DNA from 2 places in the Photorhabdus sp. RM323S genome. Region 2 is predicted to be linked to the other one. Evidence: predicted binding sites of a transcription regulator. Region 2 holds the regulator's gene; the other holds the start of a gene.
What was found. The regulator PhoB, encoded in region 2, activates phosphate uptake and scavenging genes when phosphate is short. The targets are predictions, from matches to a motif close to CTGTCATAAAACTGNCNNAT.
Positions count from the first base shown of each region.

Region 1: the regulator PhoB is predicted to act here: its motif matches at 1,920-1,939, upstream of pitA (inorganic phosphate transporter PitA).

Region 1 covers NZ_JBHFKZ010000043.1:30,148-35,018, reverse strand. Annotated here, with positions in the region: gene uspB (universal stress protein UspB) at 1-213, shown strand, start outside; gene pitA (inorganic phosphate transporter PitA) at 268-1,758, opposite strand; gene ACGF7G_RS16310 (NAD(P)/FAD-dependent oxidoreductase) at 2,058-3,242, shown strand; partial or broken gene ACGF7G_RS16305 (XRE family transcriptional regulator) at 3,555-3,842, opposite strand; gene ACGF7G_RS16300 (amidase) at 4,297-4,871, shown strand, end outside.
Region 2 covers NZ_JBHFKZ010000037.1:22,022-26,892, forward strand. Annotated here, with positions in the region: gene phoR (phosphate regulon sensor histidine kinase PhoR) at 1-1,266, opposite strand, end outside; gene phoB (phosphate regulon transcriptional regulator PhoB) at 1,290-1,979, opposite strand; gene sbcD (exonuclease subunit SbcD) at 2,239-3,474, shown strand; gene ACGF7G_RS15065 (AAA family ATPase) at 3,471-4,871, shown strand, end outside.

The DNA.
Region 1 (4,871 bases), on a different contig from region 2:
CAATCAGTAGACGGTAACGGTTTTTTTACTGCTCATGGACAGCTCAATAAGCAGATAAGGCTCGTACACTATATCAATTCACAACGTTACCTGGATCATCATGATCCAGAAGTGGTGCTCCGCTGTGAACGGCTGAGAAGGCAATTTATTCTGACGAGCGCGCTGAGTGGATTAGTTGTTGTTTGTCTGATTTCTATGTTGATTTGGTACTAAAACAAAAGGCGGTATAGTTAACCCATACCGCCTTCAAATTTTTCGTCAAAACAATTAAATCAGTTTCAAAGCGTACCAGTAAAAAATACCAGATAACCCAATTGAAACCGGTAGCGTCAGTATCCAAGCCAACATGATGTTCTTGATTGTTTTACCCTGAACACCACCACCATCAACCAACATCGTCCCCGCTACCGCAGAGGAAAGAACCTGTGTAGTCGAAACCGGCATCCCGGTATAACTCGCAACACCAATTGAAACAGCCGCAGTCATCTGCGCTGAAACACCCTGTGCGTAGGTCATACCTTTCTTACCAATCTTCTCGCCGATAGTCACCGCAACGCGTTGCCAGCCAACCATAGTTCCTAAGGACAGTGCCAGTGCCACCGCAATGATGATCCAGACAGGTGCATACTCAACAGTATGCAATAAGTCTTTACGCAGTTTATTCAGAAAACGGGCATCTTCAGCACTGGTTTCCGGCAGTTTAGCCACAGCTTCCACAGTATCGGCAATACACATCAACATGCGGCGCATATTGTTACGCTGTTCAGGATTCAGCCCACTATAGCTCTGAATGCCCTTCAATATGCTTTCTGTCTGATTGAGAACAACTACAGCACGAGTGCTGTCACAATGGAATCGCCCTTCCGGCTCATCTTCAACAACAGCAACCAATGGCGTCAGTTCAATGGCATGAGATAACGCAGTACCATGCTGCTGATAATATTGTTGCAGGTGAGTAACTGCATCGTAAGTACGTGCAATGTCATAGCCATTAGCATTCATGTTTACGACAAATCCCGCCGGAGCTACGCCGATCAGCACCAGCATAATTAAACCAATGCCTTTCTGACCATCATTCGCCCCATGAGAGAAACTTACTCCTACCGCAGACAAAATTAGCGCAGTACGCGTCCAGAAAGGTGGTTTACGTTTACCGTCTTTCTTCTCACGTTCAGCGGGTGTCAGATGAATACGTTTGCGTTTCTTGGTGCTACTCCAGTAACGGCGCAGCAGAAACACGATTGCCCCAGCAATGATCAATCCGATGAAAGGAGAGAGGATCAACGACAGGAAAATCTGTATCATCTTCGGCACATTCAGTGCATCAACCACAGAAGAGTTGGTCACGATGGCATTGGTCAAGCCGATACCAATAATGGAACCAATCAGGGTATGAGAACTGGATGCAGGTAAACCGAAATACCAGGTACCAAGATTCCAGACAATGGCAGCCAGCAGCATGGAAAACACCATGGCAAGACCATGAGCAGAACTGACATTGAGCAGAAGATCGGTAGGGAGTAAATGTACAATCGCGTAGGCGACACTTAATCCACCAAGAAGAACACCAAAAAAGTTAAATACCCCAGCCATGACAACTGCGAACTGTGCTCGCATAGCACGGGTATAAATAACTGTTGCTACCGCATTCGCGGTATCATGAAAGCCATTAATGGCTTCATAAAACAGCACAAACAGCAGTGCCAGTACTAACATTAGGCTGGTGTGAAAATCCAGGCCAGTAAAAAGATGTAGCATAAACGTTAAGCCAGTTAGTTGGACATGAACGCGGCGCATTATCAGTGACAAATGCTAGCGGGGAAAGTGAAATATGAACTTTTTTTGATTTCATGACAACCAGATAACAATAAGAAATGAGAATATTCCTTATATATCATAAAATTGCATATCTTTTAAAAAATTGACAATTTTAAGACAAAAAATAAGTTTATCTGACAAATTCAGGTCATACGGGAACTTTTTCCCGCAAAATTATCAAAAATGCAACACTTTAAGGGAAGTTCCCGCTAAATTATTCGGTTATAAAGAGAGAAATAGTGGAAAGATTTGATGTAGTTATTGTTGGTGCCGGTGCAGCCGGTCTGTTTTGCGCAGCTCAAGCCGGACAACGTGGTTTACGGGTGCTGGTTCTGGACAATGGCAAAAAAACCGGGCGTAAGATTTTGATGTCCGGTGGTGGGCGTTGTAACTTCACTAATATGTACACGGAGCCATCAGCTTATCTTTCCGCTAATCCCCATTTCTGCAAATCTGCCCTAGCCCGCTATACACAGTGGGATTTTATTGATCTGGTTCAGCACCATGGCATTGCTTACCACGAAAAAACCCTGGGGCAGCTTTTTTGCGATGATTCAGCTCAACAGATAGTTGATATGTTGCTAAAAGAGTGTGAGGCTGGTCAGGTCACTGTTCGTCTGCGTAGCGAAGTTAACCACGTAGAAAAAAAGGAGCTGGGTTTCGTTATCACTGTTAATGGAAAGGAAGTAAGTACACGCTCACTAGTCATCGCTTCCGGTGGGTTATCTATGCCAGGCCTTGGCGCAACCCCTTTTGGTTATCGGGTTGCAGAACAGTTTGGCCTGAAAGTCTTGTCAACCCGCGCCGCTCTCGTGCCTTTTACTCTGCATAAACCACTACTGGAGCAACTTCATATGCTTTCCGGTGTGTCCGTTCCCGCCATTGCCACCGCTGAAAATGGCACGCTATTCAAAGAAAATATCCTGTTTACCCACCGAGGACTTTCCGGCCCGGCAATTTTACAAATTTCCAGTTATTGGCAGCCGGGAGAGTTTGTGAGTATTAACTTACTTCCAAATATTGATCTGGAAACGTTTCTGGAGAAAGAACGGAGTGCTCACCCAAACCAAAGCGTAAAGAATACCTTGGCAAAATTATTACCGAAGAGGTTGACAGAATGTCTGCAAACACTCGGTCAACTCCCAGATATTTCTCTTAAGCAATTGAACTCAGTTCAGCAAAAACAATTGATGACAAATCTTCAATCATGGCAAGTACAACCCAACGGTACTGAAGGCTATCGTACTGCTGAAGTGACGATGGGCGGCGTGGACACTCATCAGCTTTCATCCAAAACAATGGAGGCTAATCAGGTAAAAGGACTCTATTTTATCGGTGAAGTGGTAGACGTCACCGGCTGGCTTGGTGGCTACAATTTCCAGTGGGCATGGAGTTCCGCCTGGGCGTGTGCGCAGGCGTTGTAACTTTTGTGCAGGAGTAGGATTATTCGTTAATAAAGTGTTAGTGGCTAACTGAGAAGAGAATTCTGGGCATGTCAATACATCTTCGCCTGCAAAATCGTTCTAACTGTACCGAAACTTTCTTACAGTCATATGTAATTGTATACACAGCTGTCTGGCATCAGATTCCAGTATGCTTTCATAACGAAAGATGCACTTAAGAATAATTGCTATTTCAGTTAAAGTTCTGTCTTATACGCTCGTTATACATCTGGCAAAACATCCCGGTTTTAGGAGTCTGCCAGATGAACTAGGTGTTTATGTTTAATAACAGAATCATCCTATATGAAAAGCAGATGGATCCAGTTCAAATTCTTTGTCAATTTCCAGCTTCTTCAATATCGCAGGAAGAACCTGGTGAATCATACGCATACCGACCAGAAGTTCGTTCATATAAATATCTGGATGAATACGTGAAGAATTGAACCCCAAACTTTCTGCTTCGGCTTCAAGACCGAGATTGTCACCAGAATTATAAACTAACGCGAGCAGTTCTGCCCTGAGAGGAACGCCAGCCCGAAACGCTTTATCCTTAACAATATTGAGCCATTCTTCGTAATCTTTAAGGGGTCTAAGGTGAGTAGACCTACCCGGTCACCCAAGTAGGTACAAGTTCAGCTAAAATCATAGCTGCATGTATTCCAATCATTTTCATCTAATTAGGCATTTTATTCTGTACTGTGCATTATGATAGAGGTGTTAACCCCGTTTAATGAGTGCAAAATATACCGTCTAACTGTGCAGAATTGGTTACCGTGCTACAGATTCAAAGGAAAAATGGGTAAATTGCAGCCGTAATTTATGACGCTAGTTGTGTAAAAATTTTTCAATAGATGAAATGCAATTGTCGCTTCATTTATCGAGCGGATGAGTGAAATTTATCGTGCGCGGCATCATCAAGTATGTGCCCTTAGCAAAAAAAGACAACTAATGGTTATATAAATTAAATAAAACATAACTTATTTATCTATTAAAAAATTAACGAATCCTTACGTTTATCCATTATTGGAGATTAATTATGGATTTAGAAAGTATAACTGCCATTCAGTCAGGTCAACCTATTACATGTAATGCATGGCTATTCTGGTTAAGGAAGTTCACCGGGAGCATACCTAACAACGTACTAGTAGTGATGGGCTCATTATTCATGAACATGGTATTCATGCCAACTGCTGATGCATCCAACACGCGGATTTTTTCGCTGCAAGAAGCAACCATCAAACAGATGCAGCAAGCGATGGAGGCTGGTGCGTTGTCGAGTGTCGAATTGACGACAATGTACCTGAACCGAGTATATGCCTATGATCTCAATAGTATAAAACTGAACTCCATTCCTGTCTTAAATCCAAGAGTGTTTGAGGAGGCTGCGGAGGCAGACCGTCTGCGGTCTGAAGGCATTATACTCGGGCCTCTTCACGGGATCCCTTACACTGTTAAGGATAGCTATATGGTTGCTGGTCTCACCGTAGCTGCGGGATCGCCTGCCTTCAAAAAGCTGATAGCAAAAGATGATGCCTTCACGATTAAAAAGATTCGGGAGTCTGGTGGGGTTCTCATCGGAAAAACAAACATGCCTCCGATGGCAGCCGGTGG
Region 2 (4,871 bases):
CGGTAAAGTAAAATTAAAAGTTGTTCCTTGACCTACTTCACTGGAGATTTCAAGGTGGGAATGGTGGTGATGTAAAGCATGCTTAACAATAGCAAGACCGAGGCCGCTTCCCCCCGTTTGCCTGGAACGGGCTTTATCTACCCGATAGAAACGTTCGGTCAAACGGGGTAAATGTTCTGCACTGATACCGGGTCCATTATCTTTCACGGTAAACTCGGCACCGTGGGAGTTCTTTTTCCAACTGACATCAATCTGAGTACCTTTCGGGGTATGATTCACCGCGTTATAAACCAGATTCGACATTGCACTACGAAGCTGCTCTTCATTGCCGAAAACCTTCAGTTTTTCACCAATATCAAAATTAATTTTATAGCATTCATTACCAAGCGCAGCGGCTTCCTGACGCAATACCTTAAGCATCAGAGGCACATCAACTATTTCATTCATATCAATCTGAGGAGCAGCTTCGATTTTAGAAAGCTGCAATAACTGCTTCACCAGACTATCCATCCTCCGGGTTTGCTCCTGCATCGTATTCAGCGCTTTATTACTCAGCGAGCCAGACACCTCCTGATCCTGCATGACTTCCAAATAACCCTGCAATACAGTTAAAGGGGTACGCATTTCATGGCTGACATTCGCAAAAAAGTCACGGCGGGCATTTTCCAAGGCCCGTTTCTGCGTCACATCTCTGGCAACCATTAATAGTTGCTCTCCAGAGTAAGGCATAACCCGAAACTCAACAGTGAAACCATTATTTAATTCTATTGATAACGGACGTGCAAAATCCCTGGCAAGCATATACCGATTAAAATCAGGATAACGCAGTAAATTAAAAATAGGCTGCCCATTGTCCTCAGGCCAACGAAAACCCAGTAAATGCTGGGCCAAACGGTTACACCAGAAAATATTACCCTCAGTTGTCATCATAACAATGGCATCCGGCAATAATTCAGCGCCACTACGAAACCGTTTGATCAACAGCGCCAGTTCACGGCGCCGTTTCCGGTTCCGTTGCTGCATTTGGTGAATACCGTAAAAAATCGGCTCCCATCCTCCTCTTCCCGACGGTGGCAGCATACTGCGATCTAACCATAACCAATCCGAAAGTTTCAGCAAATTATAGCCATGCCATATCAGCGCCAAAAATACCGAAGCAAACAAACACCAGGATAAATGACCAATAAATATCGACAAAACTAATGCAGGCAAACCAAAAAGAAACAGTTCTGAAACCAGTTTTTTCCAGGATAAACGTTCTAACACATCAGGTTCTCCGGTGCGCAAACTCAGTAACGGGTAGAAAAACGATAACCAGTCCCACGAACGGTCTGCACCATTTTATCATGACCACCAATCTCTAATACTTTACGTAAACGGCGAATATGTACATCAACAGTTCTGTCTTCAACATAAACATTTGCTCCCCAAACATAATTGAGCAACTGTTCACGGCTGTAGACCCGTTCAGGATGAGTCATAAAGAAATGAAGTAACTTAAATTCAGTCGGCCCCATATCCAGCGCCAGATCCTGGCTGGTCACACGATGAGAAGTGGCATCCAAAACCAAACCATCCATTTCAATGATATCTTCCATCACCATAGGTGAAATACGCCGCAATACCGCTTTAACTCTGGCAACCAGCTCTTTAGGCGAGAAAGGCTTGGTTATATAGTCATCAGCCCCAACTTCAAGGCCACGAACCCGATCTTCCTCTTCACCACGTGCCGTCAACATCATCACCGGAATATCACGGACATTATTATCCCGTTTCATTTGCTTGATTATCTGCAAACCAGAACCACCAGGGATCATCCAATCCAATAACACCAAATCAGGATAGGGTTCAGATAAACATGCCAGCGCAGAGTCATAATCTTCCGCCTCTACCGGCTGATAGCCATTTTTTTCCAGCACAAAACAGACCATCTCACGAATCGGAGCTTCATCTTCAACGACCAGAATACGTCTTGTCATGGTTAATCCTGTTAAATATTGAGATAAACGCGATTGAGTTTTAAAGGCATTATGCGTCAGATTTATGACAGATTTATGAAATCCTGCCTTGGTTATCCTCCACCTGCAATCTGTTTCGCAACAATTAATTTAACAATTGTCATATTTCATCATGAATGCGAAGCGGCTCGAAGATATATTCACGAAGCCAGATTTAAAGGCGACATTCAGAATATAGCTATTATAATCATCATTCACTTTAACCCATTGCGGTGGCACTATGCGTATTATTCACACTTCGGACTGGCATCTTGGTCAATATTTTTTTACAAAAAGCCGGGCTGCTGAACATCAACATTTTCTGCGTTGGCTGATTAAACAGGTTGAGGATTACCAGGTCGATGCATTAATTGTTGCCGGAGATGTATTTGATACCGGCTCGCCGCCCAGTTACGCCCGTGAACTATATAATCGCTTTGTTGTTGAACTGCAACCTACTGGCTGTCAGTTAATTATCCTTGGTGGTAATCATGATTCCGTGGCAACGTTGAATGAATCAAAGGAATTGCTTTCCTGCCTGAATACCACCGTCATTGCGAATGCTGACGAAGATCTACAAAAACAGATAAAAACACTTAACACCAGGGCAGGTAAAGCTGGCGCCATCCTCTGCGCAATTCCTTTTCTGCGGCCAAGAGATATTATGACCAGCCAGCCAGGCCAATCAGGAGAACAAAAACAACTGGCGTTACAGGAAGCAATTGCAGAACACTATCATCAACTCTATCAGCAAGCATGTAAATTACGTAATGAGCTGGATTTGCCCTTACCTGTCATTGCCACCGGGCATCTTACCACCGTTGGCGTCACTGCCACAGATTCAGTCCGGGATATTTATATTGGTACACTTGATGCCTTCCCAGCGCAAGCTTTCCCACCGGCAGACTATATTGCACTTGGGCATATTCACCGGCCGCAAATCGTCGCCAAATCTGAACATATCCGTTATAGCGGTTCCCCCATACCACTCAGTTTTGATGAAGTCGGGCAGGAAAAAAGTGTCTGTTTGGTAGAATTCACCCAAGACAAACTGGGATCCATTAAACTTTTACCCATTCCTCAATATCAGCCCATGCAGCTTATCAGGGGTGATCTGCAACAAATTGAGCAACAGTTACAAACGCTTAATGACTATAAAGGCGAGCACCCCGTCTGGTTAGATATTGAAGTTGCCACACAAGATTACCTCCATGATATCCAGAAAAGAATTCAGTTGCTGGTTGCAAAACTTCCTGTCGAAGTCATTCTGCTGCGGCGTAGTAAAACACAGCGGCAAAACAGGCTAGCACAAGAAAACAGAGAAACCCTGACAGAACTCAGCGTTAACGAGGTTTTTACCCGGCGGCTTGAACAATCAGAACTTAAAGATGAAGAACACAAAAAACGTCTGACTACCCTTTTCGAACAAACACTGAATACTATCTATCAGGATAAAAATAAGGAGGAACAGGCATGAAAATTCTGAGTCTGCGGCTGAAAAACATTAATTCATTACAAGGTGAATGGAAAATTGATTTCACAACAGAGCCGTTCACCAGCAATGGTCTATTCGCCATAACCGGCCCTACCGGGGCGGGTAAAACCAGCTTGCTAGATGCTATCTGTCTTGCGCTTTATCACAAAACACCACGCCTGACGACGATTTCTGCCTCACAAAATGAACTGATGACCCGCCACACAGCAGAATCACTGGCTGAGGTTGAGTTTGAAGTGAGAGGTATCGCCTATCGCGCTTTCTGGAGCCAACGACGAGCACGTAATCAACCTGACGGCAACCTGCAAACGCCCAAAGTCGAACTCGCACGCAAAGAGGATGGCAAAATCCTGGCGGATAAAATTCAGGATAAGGAAGAGAAAGTCACTGAAATTACCGGATTGGATTATGGCCGTTTCACTAAATCCATGTTGTTATCCCAAGGCGACTTCGCCGCTTTCCTCAATGCTAAAGCAAATGAACGGGCTGATTTATTGGAAGAATTAACCGGTACTGAAATTTACGGTATTTTATCCCAGCAAATTTACCAACAACATAAAGAAGCACAGTCAGAGCTGGATATTCTGCAAGCCAAGGCATCCACCATTGATTTGCTAACGGAAGAGCAGCATCAACAATATCTGGAACAACAGCAGCAACTCACCCAGGCTGAATCGCAACTAAATCAGCAGATAAAAACACGGCAACATTCGGAACAATGGCTGATTCGTGAAGAAGAGCTCCAGCAATTTGCGACTGAAAATCATGCGGCTTTACAACAAGCAGAAACAGCGCTTACCCACGCAGAACCACAACTGCAAAAACTGGCTAGCAGTGAACCCGCAGAAATACTTTGCCCATTGTTGGATGACAAAAATCGCACTCAAAATGAGCATCAGAAAATCAGTAAACAGTTGGAAGAGATGCGCCAGCAACTTCAACAGCAGCAGCAGACACTCACACCAATGCAACAAAAAGTGACTAATGCAGGCTCTGCCAGAGAAACACATCAACAACACCGGCAACAACAAGAAAAACTGATATCAGAACAGGTGATCCCATTGGATCATCAAATTGATGGTCAGATCAAAGATCTGAATTTTACTCAGCAACAAATCAGTGAACAGAAAACAGCACTTGAAAACCGTTGTCAGCAATATGACATGGCAAACCAGCACGCTCTGTCATTAAATAGTCAAAGAAAACAACTGGAAAACCATTTCGAGCAGCAACCTCATCATCAATATTTCGGTGAAAAAATTGCTTTCTGGCAACAGAAATTCTCTTGGTGGCAAGATCAGCAACAACAGATTGATCACCAAACTCAAAAAATTGACAAACTCACTATCGAAATCGCACAGCTCAACAATAGCCTGCAT